2 regions of the Dermatophilus congolensis genome follow, and region 1 is predicted to be linked to the other one. Evidence: riboswitches for the same ligand, from Rfam matches in the RefSeq annotation. Region 1 holds a riboswitch; the other holds the start of a gene.
What was found. Region 1 has a riboswitch for cobalamin ahead of CKV89_RS06950 (homocysteine S-methyltransferase family protein). Riboswitches for the same ligand answer to the same signal wherever they lie in the genome.
Positions count from the first base shown of each region.

Region 2: linked by a shared signal. The riboswitch ahead of CKV89_RS02995 (ABC transporter substrate-binding protein) and the one ahead of CKV89_RS06950 (homocysteine S-methyltransferase family protein) in region 1 are both predicted to bind cobalamin.

Region 1 is NZ_LT906453.1:1,616,595-1,621,570, reverse strand. It holds gene CKV89_RS06955 (ATP-binding protein) at 12-1,022, shown strand; cobalamin riboswitch at 1,083-1,262, shown strand; gene CKV89_RS06950 (homocysteine S-methyltransferase family protein) at 1,399-2,448, shown strand; gene CKV89_RS06945 (APC family permease) at 2,618-4,129, opposite strand; gene CKV89_RS06940 (polyribonucleotide nucleotidyltransferase) at 4,285-4,976, opposite strand, start outside.
Region 2 is NZ_LT906453.1:692,137-697,112, reverse strand. It holds gene CKV89_RS03005 (ABC transporter ATP-binding protein) at 1-62, opposite strand, end outside; gene CKV89_RS03000 (FecCD family ABC transporter permease) at 59-1,090, opposite strand; gene CKV89_RS02995 (ABC transporter substrate-binding protein) at 1,087-2,064, opposite strand; cobalamin riboswitch at 2,128-2,302, opposite strand; gene CKV89_RS02990 (hypothetical protein) at 2,415-2,879, shown strand; gene CKV89_RS02985 (MBL fold metallo-hydrolase) at 3,026-3,739, opposite strand; gene CKV89_RS02980 (RidA family protein) at 3,823-4,290, opposite strand; gene CKV89_RS02975 (DUF4177 domain-containing protein) at 4,293-4,451, opposite strand; gene CKV89_RS02970 (WhiB family transcriptional regulator) at 4,536-4,850, opposite strand.

The sequences.
Region 1 (4,976 bases):
CAGGAGACCCCATGCACCACCCCCCATATCCCTTCGCCGCCATCGTCGGACAAGACGAAATGCGCCTAGCCCTCCTCCTAGCTGTCATCTCTCCCGCACTATCAGGCGTCCTCATCCGCGGCGAAAAAGGCACCGCCAAATCCACCGCCGTACGCGCCCTCGCCGAACTACTCCCCACCCACCCCGAAGTCGACGGCTCCCCCTTCCACCTCTCCCCCGAGGAATACCACGACCTACGCGAACACCTCGAACCCGACCTAGGCGACACACCCCCCATCAAAAACGTCCGCGTACCCGTCATCGAACTACCCATCGGCGCCACCGAAGACCGCGTCACCGGCACCCTCAACCTCGAACACGCCCTCAAAGACGGCACCCGCCACCTCGACCCAGGCCTACTCGCCGCCGCCCACCGCGGCATCCTCTACGTCGACGAAGTCAACCTCCTCGACGACCACCTCGTCGACCTACTCCTGGACTCAGCCGCCATGGGTGTCAACACCGTCGAACGCGAAGGCGTGAGCCTGTCCCACCCCGCACGATTCACCCTCATCGGCACCATGAACCCCGAAGAAGGAGAACTGCGTCCACAATTCCTCGACCGCTTCGGACTATGCGTCACCATCAACGGATCAACATCCATCGCCGAACGCATCCAAATCGTCGAACGACGCCTAGCCTACGAAGACGACCCTGCAGGCTTCGTCTGCCGCTGGGAAGAAGAATCACACCGCCTCTCCCGACGCATCGCCGGCGCAATGCACCGCGTCAAAGACGTTACCGTCCCCCGCGAACACCTTTACACCGTGGCCCGAACCTGCATGGAAGCAGGTGTTGACGGACACCGCGCCGACATCATGATGCTCCGCGCAGCCAAAGCACTCGCAGCCTGGCACGGACGCGGAACCATCAACGAAAACGACCTCGACGAAGCAGCCCATCTCGTACTCCCCCACCGCATGCGCCGCCGCCCACTCGAAGCGATCGGCGAGGTCCCTACGACCACCACTAGACACTTCTAACCCCCGTCACCGCGGTACACACCTGTCCGTTATCCGGTCGGACATGAGACGAAAAACCGCGGCATGCTTAAACTCCCGGGCACGCGACGCAGAAACGGGAAGCCGGTGAAAAACCGGCACGGTCCTCGCCACTGTGATCAGGAAGCTCCGCCTCACACATGCCACTGGAGTCCCTCCGGGAAGGCTGAGGAAGAGCGCTCGACCTGAAAGTCAGGAGACCGCCTGCGCCGTCACCAATATGCCGATCCACGAGTGATGGACGGCCGCGGCGTCATCTTTAGGCATGCCCAGAAATAGGCACGCCCGCACACCGACGCCTGCGGCTTATCTGCTCTTTCTCGTGGTGAAGCTCCAAAATTGCCGAGGAGAGCAATAAATGAGTGAACAGCCCACCCTGGTCGAACGCCTCGACGCAGGCCCCGTGATCTGCGCAGAAGGATTCCTGTTCGAGCTGGAACGCCGCGGATACCTGACCGCAGGCGAATTCGTACCCGAAGTAGCCCTAGAACATCCCGACGCACTACGAGCCCTGCACGTGGACTTCCAACGCGCTGGTTCTGACATCGTCGAGGCCTTCACCTACAACGGCCACCGCGAAAAAATGCGCGTCATCGGTAAAGAGGACCTACTCGAACCGCTGAATCGCACCGCACTACAAATCGCCCGCAGCGTCGCCGACGCCGTCCCAGGCAACCTCATGGCCGGCAACATCAGCAACAGCAACATCTGGGACCCCGCAGACCCCGCATCTCAAGCCGAGGTACGGGCCATGTTCACTGAAATGGTGGGCTGGGCCGTCGACGAAGGCGCCGACCTAATCATCGGTGAAACGTTCTACTACGCAGGCGAAGCACTCACCGCCCTCGAAGTAGCAAAAAGCAGCGGCCTGCCCGTCGTGTTGACCATCGCCCCGATGGCCTCCAACGAAATGACCGACGGCGTCGACATTGTCGAAACAGCCCGTCGCCTGGAACAAGGTGGCGCAGACGTGGTGGGGCTGAACTGCTTCCGCGGACCAGAAACGATGATGCCCTGGCTGCGCGCCATCCGTAAGGCAGTGACATGCCACGTAGGGGCGCTACCTATCCCCTACCGCACCTCCCAAGAAGAACCCACCTTCTTCAACCTCTCCGATGTCTCTGCCAGCGTTCCTTCGCCGCACGGACGTGCTTTCCCCACCGCCCTCGACCCGCTCTACACCAACCGGTACGAGATCGAGGCGTTCGCTAAGGAAGCATTCGACCTCGGCGCCCACTACCTCGGCGTGTGCTGCGGCGCGAGCCCGATGCTGGTGCGTCAGGTAGCTGAAGCCGTTGGCAAGTACACCGAGGCCAGCCGTTTCTCTGAGAACATGAGCAACCACTTCATGTACGGAAACAACGACCGGCTTCCCGAGCACATCGTCGCGTTGGGCTCGCACGCCTGACCCTGTGGCGGGCTGAACGAGCCACTGCAACCGACAGCCCGCTTGCAGTGCCCCTGGCCTATTCCTGCTTTCAAGCAGGAATAGGCCAGCAGGGAACACAGATAAGCGGCGGTAACCGGTGACCTGCCGGATACCGCCGCTTATCTGCGCAGAACAGACAAATCAGCTATCAACTAGCCGTGTTGTGATCACCAACGCGGGCATGCCGGTAGCTGTACGTCGCATAAATGACCACACCGATCCCAAACCACACCAGGAACCGGATCCACGTCTCCAAAGACAGGTTGGTCATCAAGAACAGGCATGCCAGCACCGAAATAATTGGCACAACGGGCGAGAACGGAACCCGGAAAGGCCGTTTCAGGTCTGGTCGGGTTCGCCGTAGAACCGGCACCGCCACACTGACGACCACAAACGCAAACAGTGTTCCGATGGCGACCATGTCAGCCAATTCCGCCAACGGAACAAACCCGCCAAGGAGAACAACAAAAGCCGTCGTCAAAAGCGTCATCCGCGAGGGAGTGCCGTATTTGGGGTGCAACCGACCAATCCACGCTGGCAGGAGTTTGTCCCGGCCCATCGCGAACCCGATCCGCCCCATCCCTACGATGTCCACCAAAATCACCGAAGTAAGGCCACAAATCGCAGCGATAGAGATCAGGATGCCAGCCCACCCCAGTCCAACAGAGGTGAACGCTGCAGCCAAAGGAGCCCCTTCATCAATACGGTCGTAGGGAACCATCCCGGTAATCACGGCCGAGACCCCCATGTACAGGATCATGCACAGCACTAACGCGCCGATCAGTCCTCGTGGCATGTCTTTGGCGGGGTTGGTGGATTCTTCAGCCATGTTCGCGACTGATTCGAACCCGGAATAGGCGAAGAAAACCACTGCCGTTGCGGTAAGCACTCCACCGATCCCGAACGCTGCTGGCTCAAAACCGAACACCCACTGCGAAAGAGGCTGCTTCAGTCCTGATGCGGCGTCGGCGGTGCTGGGCTGCGATGGTGGAATGAATGGCTGCCAGTTCTGCGCTTTCACGAAGAAAGCTCCGAGCGCAATGATGAACACACAAATGGAAACTTTTACTGCCACAAGCAGATTGGTGACCCAAGCGCTCTCACGGACCCCTATCGTGGCGACCATCCCAAGAATGATGGCGATCACGATAGCCCCAACGTTGATGACTGACCCTTCACCGAATAATGAACTCGGCAGCCACGGGAACAGATGCAGCATGTACCCCGACCATCCTCGTGATACCACGGCAGCGCCTAGCGCGAATTCCAGGACCAGGTCCCACCCGATGATCCACGCGAAGATCTCACCGATGGTGGCGTATGTGTAGGTGTATGCCGATCCTGCGGTCGGGACAGCGGCAGCGAGCTCGGCGTAGCACAGCGCAGCCAACCCGCTCACTGCTCCGGCAATAAGAAAGGCCAAGACCACGGCTGGTCCTGCGTGGTTCTTGGCCTCGATCCCGGTGAGCGTGAAAATTCCGGTGCCGATGATCATGCCTACGCCGAAACCGATGAGGTCTTTCAACCCGAGGCGTTTGACGAATTGGCCAGTTTCACCGGCGACAGCGGACTCATCGTCCTGCTGATGGAGGATGTCTTCCACCGGTTTCAACCGGAGCATGCCGAGATGCTTTCGGTCTTCTGGGGTTGATTGAGTCATGCTCGCCAGCGTAAAGCGTGTTCTGCTGCCGCATGCGCTCTGGGGACAACGCCCGCTGTGGATTGTTTGCCCCAGATGCGCCTGTGGGGCTCTTCCCAGTGATGGGAAGAGCCCCACAGGCAGATTGCTCTGACTATATGAGCTTAGAGACTCACTCAGGCTTCTTCTGAGGAGTTACTTGCGCCCTCGGAAGCTTTAGCGGAGTCGACGAGCTCTTTGGCCTCGCGAGTGTTTGTGCCGGATTCGACGTTGTCATCGTGGTGTGTCCGGCGGCGACGGCGGGGACGCGGGGCGTCATCGTCCTCGCGACGCGGGCGGCGCCCACCGTTGTCGCCTCGTCCGCCACGGCGACGCGGACGAGAGTCGCTTTCACCTTCGGAGCTCGAGCTGGAGCTGGTTCCTTCGGAAGCTGCGGCTTCGGCTGCGGCCTGCTGCTCTTCGGTCAGCACAACGGCAAGGGACAGCTTTCCGCGCGGGTCGATTTCTTTAAGCTCGACCTGCACTTTCTGACCCACTGCGAGAACATCATCGACTACGTCAATGCGCTTGCCACCGACCAGCTTGCGCACCTCGGAGATGTGCAGGAGGCCGTCCTTGCCCGGAAGCAGGGAGATGAACGCGCCGAACGTGGTGGTCTTGACCACTGTGCCGAGGAAACGCTCGCCAACCTCTGGCATCTGCGGGTTAGCGATCGCGTTGACAGCTGCACGGGCTGCTTCGGCCGAGGGGCCGTCAGTCGCGCCAATGAAGACGGTGCCGTCATCTTCGATCGAGATGTCTGCGCCAGTGTCTTCCTGGATCTGGTTGATCATCTTGCCCTTCGGGCCGATGACTTCACCGATCTTGT
Region 2 (4,976 bases), 920 kb from region 1:
AGGTGGGTGACGATGTCGCGTCCGTGAGTGTTCCAGCTGAGGTTGTGTGTGGTGATGTTCATGAGTGGCGGGCGTGGTTTCTCAGGAGGGCTACGAGGACGGGGGCTCCGATAGCGGCGGTGATGACTCCAATGGGGATTTCTTGGCCAGGGTTGAGTGCGCGAGCTGCAGTGTCGGACCACAGGAGCAGGAGTGCGCCTGCGAGGGCGGATGTGGGGAGCAGGCGGCGGTGGGTTGGTCCGATGATCAGGCGCATGATGTGTGGGATGGTCAGTCCGACGAAGCCGATGGGGCCGACGGTGGCGACGGCGGTTGCGGTCAGTAGGGCGCATCCGGTGAAGAGTGCCCAGCGGGTGTGTTCGACGCGGATGCCTAGGGAGCGGGCGGAGGTTTCTCCGAAGGCGAAGGCGTCGAGGGTGCGGGCGGAGGTGATGAGCGCTGCGGTGGCGAGCAGGGTGGTGATGGTGATGAGCCAGGCGTGTGGGGCGCGGATGCCGCTGAAGGAGCCGAGCATCCAGGTCATGACTTCACGGGCTCCGGAGTAGCCACCGAAGATCATGACGACGAAGGAGGTGAATGCGCCAGCGAGTTGGCTGATGGCTATTCCGGCGAGGATGGTTCGTCCGGGTGGGAGTGCGCCGGAGCGGCCGGTGGCAAGCCCCAGGACCAGGGCCAGGGCTGCGATTGCGCCGATGAAGGCGGTGACGGTGGTGGCTACTGCTGGGGGTAGTCCGGGGATGGTCCAGCCGAGGATGATGGCGGCGACGGCGCCGACGGCTGCTCCGCTGGAGATACCCAGGAGGTAGGGGTCGGCGAGGTCGTTGCCGGTGAGTGATTGGAGGACGCATCCGCATTGGGCTAGGGCGGCGCCGACTGCGATGGTGGCCACGATGCGGGGTAGGCGTAGTTCCCAGATGATGCGGTCGGTGAAGATGGTGACGTGGTCGCCGTGGATGAGGTGGGTGCGGCGGGCGATGACGTCGATGACGTCGGTGGGTGGGATGGGGACGGATCCGATTCCTAGGACGATGATGCTGCTGGCAGCCAGGAGGAGGGTGAGGGTGGCTGCGGTGTAGATGAAGCGGGTCACTTGTCGAGTTGGGCGAGTTGGTCGCTGACGGAGCGGGCGCCGTCGACGAGGCGGACTCCGGGTGTGCTTTCGCTGAAGGGGATTGTGATGAATCGGTTGTTTTTTACGGCGTCGAGTTGGGATAGGACCGGGTCGTTGGTGAGGTGATTTTTCTTTTTTTCGGCGGTGTTCCAGCTGGCGTCGGCCAGGACGATGACATCGGGGTTGGCGGCGACGACTTTTTCCCATGAGGCTTCGCTCCAGCCTCCGGGGAGGTTGTCGAAGATGTTGGTGGCGCCGACGGCGTTCATGATCAGGTGTGGGCCGCCTGCTCCGGCGCCAACGGTGGGGGTTTTGTCGCCGGAGTCGTACCAGAAGATGGTGTGGTTTTTGCCGGTGGCTTTGGTGCGGATTTCGTCGAGGTGTTTTTTCTGGGTGGTGATGAGGGCGTCAGCGGTGGGGGTGACGGCGAAGATTTTGGCGATTTCGGCGATTTCGTTCCAGCCGTTTTCGAAGGTGGCTTCGGCGGTGGGGGTGCCTTTGGGGCATCCGAAGGGGCTGGTGTAGGTGTTGATGCCTTCGGAGGTGAGTTCGTTTCGGGTGCCGACGGCTTTATCGGTGAAAGCGCTGGCGTAGGCGGAGTAGGCGAAGTCGGGTTTGGCTGCGAGGAATTGTTCTTTGCTGGGGTATTCCTTGGCGAGTACGGGGACGGTTGCGTAGGCGGTTTTGTAGGTGGGGGCGATGGTGTCGTCGAGGTAGGCGGTGCCTGCCATGCGGGGGGCCAGGCCTAGGGCGAGTGCTGTTTCGGTGGCGCCTTGGTTGAGGGTGACGAGTCTGCGTGGTGGGGTGGTGACGGTGATTTTTTCGCCGCAGTTGGTAAGGGTGATGGGTGCGGTGTTGCTGTTGGTGTTGGTGGGTGAGGTGGGTGCGCCGGCGCAGGCGGCAAGGAGGAGGGTGCAGGTGGCTGCGGTGATGTGGCGGGGGTGTGGGCGCACGGTGTGGCTCCTGGGACCGGTGGGCCTGGGTCGCGAGGCCTGATTCTCGATCCGCGCCCGCGGGTGACGGGGCGATCACCAACAGGTATTCGGACTTGGGGTCGTTCGGTGCGGGGCGCCTTCCCAGAGTGCTCCAGTGGCGTGTGTGCCCCGCCCGTCTCCCTTACCGCTGCGCGTCAGTTCCGGTTTTGCACCGGATTCCCTGGCCTCGTGGGCGACTGGCTTTTTCAGCGTAGCAGTGGTTTTGGTGGCTACGGAGTCGTATTTTCTTCGGCTAAGGGATAGCGCAAGCAGCTCGAGAATGTGACCTACCCCCCTCAAGGGAAGATTAGTAACGGATGGGTGAGGCAATGCGGGATGAGATGCCGGATGAAGTGCTGGCAGGTTTTGTCGAACGTGTGGAGAAGGGTGATGTTGCTGGTGTGGTGGCAGACCCCAGGTCGGCCGCGCCCGAAGACTGGAACTGTGGGTACAACTGGGATTGGAAAGAGGCCAATGGTGAGCGTTTCGACAAGTTCATCCAAACTGTGCTCGCCGCTTCAGGTGCGACGCTCCCACCCAAGCTGGTAGGGGAGCTTTTGGCGAACTACGTTCTTGTGCTGGTCGATCAGCCGGATGCAACGGATCGCGGGCTTGTGATGTGGGGTCGTTACCTTGCAGCGAAGGTGGATGAAATAACTGAATACATCACAGAAGTCATGATTGTTGGCTCTAAGTCGCCGGACGCTAGCTGGCCTACAGCGGATTTGGAAGAAATAGCGCGAGACAGCGCGAAGCTTTCCAAACGTCTCTCGCAGAGACCAACGGCCAACTGACCGCGATTTCCATTCAGAACATCGAAGTCGGCTCTTACCCTGTTGTGTGTCCCTAACAGGAACGCTTTAACTCGCAATGTTTCGGCGAACCCTTGCGGACCCATGATGGTCATGGGCGTTTTGTTGCTGGTCGCAGTGGGTGTGGGTCACAGGGTGTCGTGGTGGCGGAGGTGATCGAGCTGGGCTGCTACGCAGATGCGCGCTGCGGCCAGGACGCTTTCGGGTTGGTCGCGGTAGACGTTGTTGGTGATGGCTTCGATGTCAGTGCCGGCTCCGCTGTCGCGTGCAGCGCGGATTTGGCGCAGGCGGGTGGTGCGGTGCTGGATGTAGGCGTTCAGGATGGGGGCGGTATGGGGGCGGGTGGGGCCGTGCCCGGGCAGGAGTGCGTGCTCGCCTTTGTCTCGTAGCAGGTCAATGAGCAGGTGGAGTGTGTCTAGGTAGTCGGTAAGGGTTCCGTCGGGGTAGTCCAGGTATGTGGTGCCGCGGCCCAAGATGGTGTCGCCGGTGAATAGCAGGGGGGCTTCGTGGAGCCGGAAGGTGGTGGAGTCTGCGGTGTGGCCAGGGGTGGCGATGACGTGCAGGGTCAGTCCCTCGGCGTGCAGTGTTTGCCCGTCGGTGAGAGTGGAGGTGCCGATGGATAGGGCCTGTAGGCCGGTGGCTTTTTCGATCAGGGGGACCGCGGCTGCGTGGTCTGCGTGATGGTGTGTGAGCAGCAGGTGAGAGATTTCGGCTTCGTCGCTGGTGGCGGTGGTGAGAATGGTGGCAATGTGGGTGGGGTCAGCGGGGCCGGGGTCGATGATGATGCTGTGTTTTTTGCCTGGGGCGCGAAGGATGTAGGTGTTGGTTCCTTCGAGTGTCATGGGCCCCGGGTTCGGGGCACGCAGCACCGTCACGAACGGTGATGGTGCTCCGTCTCCGGGGCTTTGTGACTGTTCGAGCAGGGTCATTCCTCGCGTAGCGCTACGACGATTTCGACTTCGACAGGGGCATCCATGGGCAGGACTGCCACTCCAACAGCGCTGCGTGCGTGCACGCCGATGTCTCCGAAAGCTTGTGCGAGCAGGTCGGAGGCGCCGTTGATGACGGCGGGCTGCTGGGTGAATGTTGGGTCGCTGGCGACGAAGCCAACAACTTTGACAACGCTCTGGACCTGGTCGAGGTCGCCTACTACTGATTTAACTGCGGCGATGGCGTTGAGCGCGCAGGTTCGCGCTAGTTCTTGCGCCTGTTCGACGCAGACCTCGGCACCTACTTTTCCTGTGACGGGGAGGGATCCATTAACGAGGGGAAGTTGGCCGGAGGTATGGATACGCCGCCCGTCGGCTTTGGCGGGAACGTATGAACCTACGGGAACTGCTACTTCGGGTAGCGCTAAGCCAATCTCTTGCAATCGTTGTTCAACGGAACTCATGTTCAGTCCTCCTGCAGAGGACGTTTGAAATAAGCCACGAGATTTCCGGTATCGGTAGTGACGACCTGGACTAGTTCCCAACCGTCAATACCCCAGTTGTTCAAAATTTGCTGCGTCGCGTGCGGAATGATCGGCGCGGTCGCATATTCCCATTTTTTCATGAAGCAAGCCTATCTATTTCCACAGAACAGAACGAGCGCGGCTATCACACAACTGGGATTCAGTAACTCATGTAAGGGATATTTTTACCCGGCTACTTTGGCAGTACGGTTGGTGTCTTCGAAGACGCGTTTCCAGTCGGTGACCTCTGGGTGTAGGCGCAGCATCTTGCGACGTTCGCGTTCGGTCATGCCTCCCCAAACACCGAATTCAATGCGCTCATCTAAGGCTTCTGCGAGGCAATCGATAACTACTTCGCAATTGCGGCAGATCCTCTTAGCGCGTTGTTGAGCTTTTCCTTCCACAAAAAGCTCATCCGGACCAACAGTCCTGCACCAAGCCCTTGCTGACCAATGCTCGATAGACTCTTCGAACGTTGTTTCGGGCGTTTCAGTAATCACAACTCAACCCTTCAATACGCTGGCGGCCGCGTTGACGCTTCGCGCTGTGAAATCGATCTTAGACACAGACCGGGAGGGATTTGCAATACAGGTTGTCCTGAAAGTCCCCATAGACGACAGGACTGT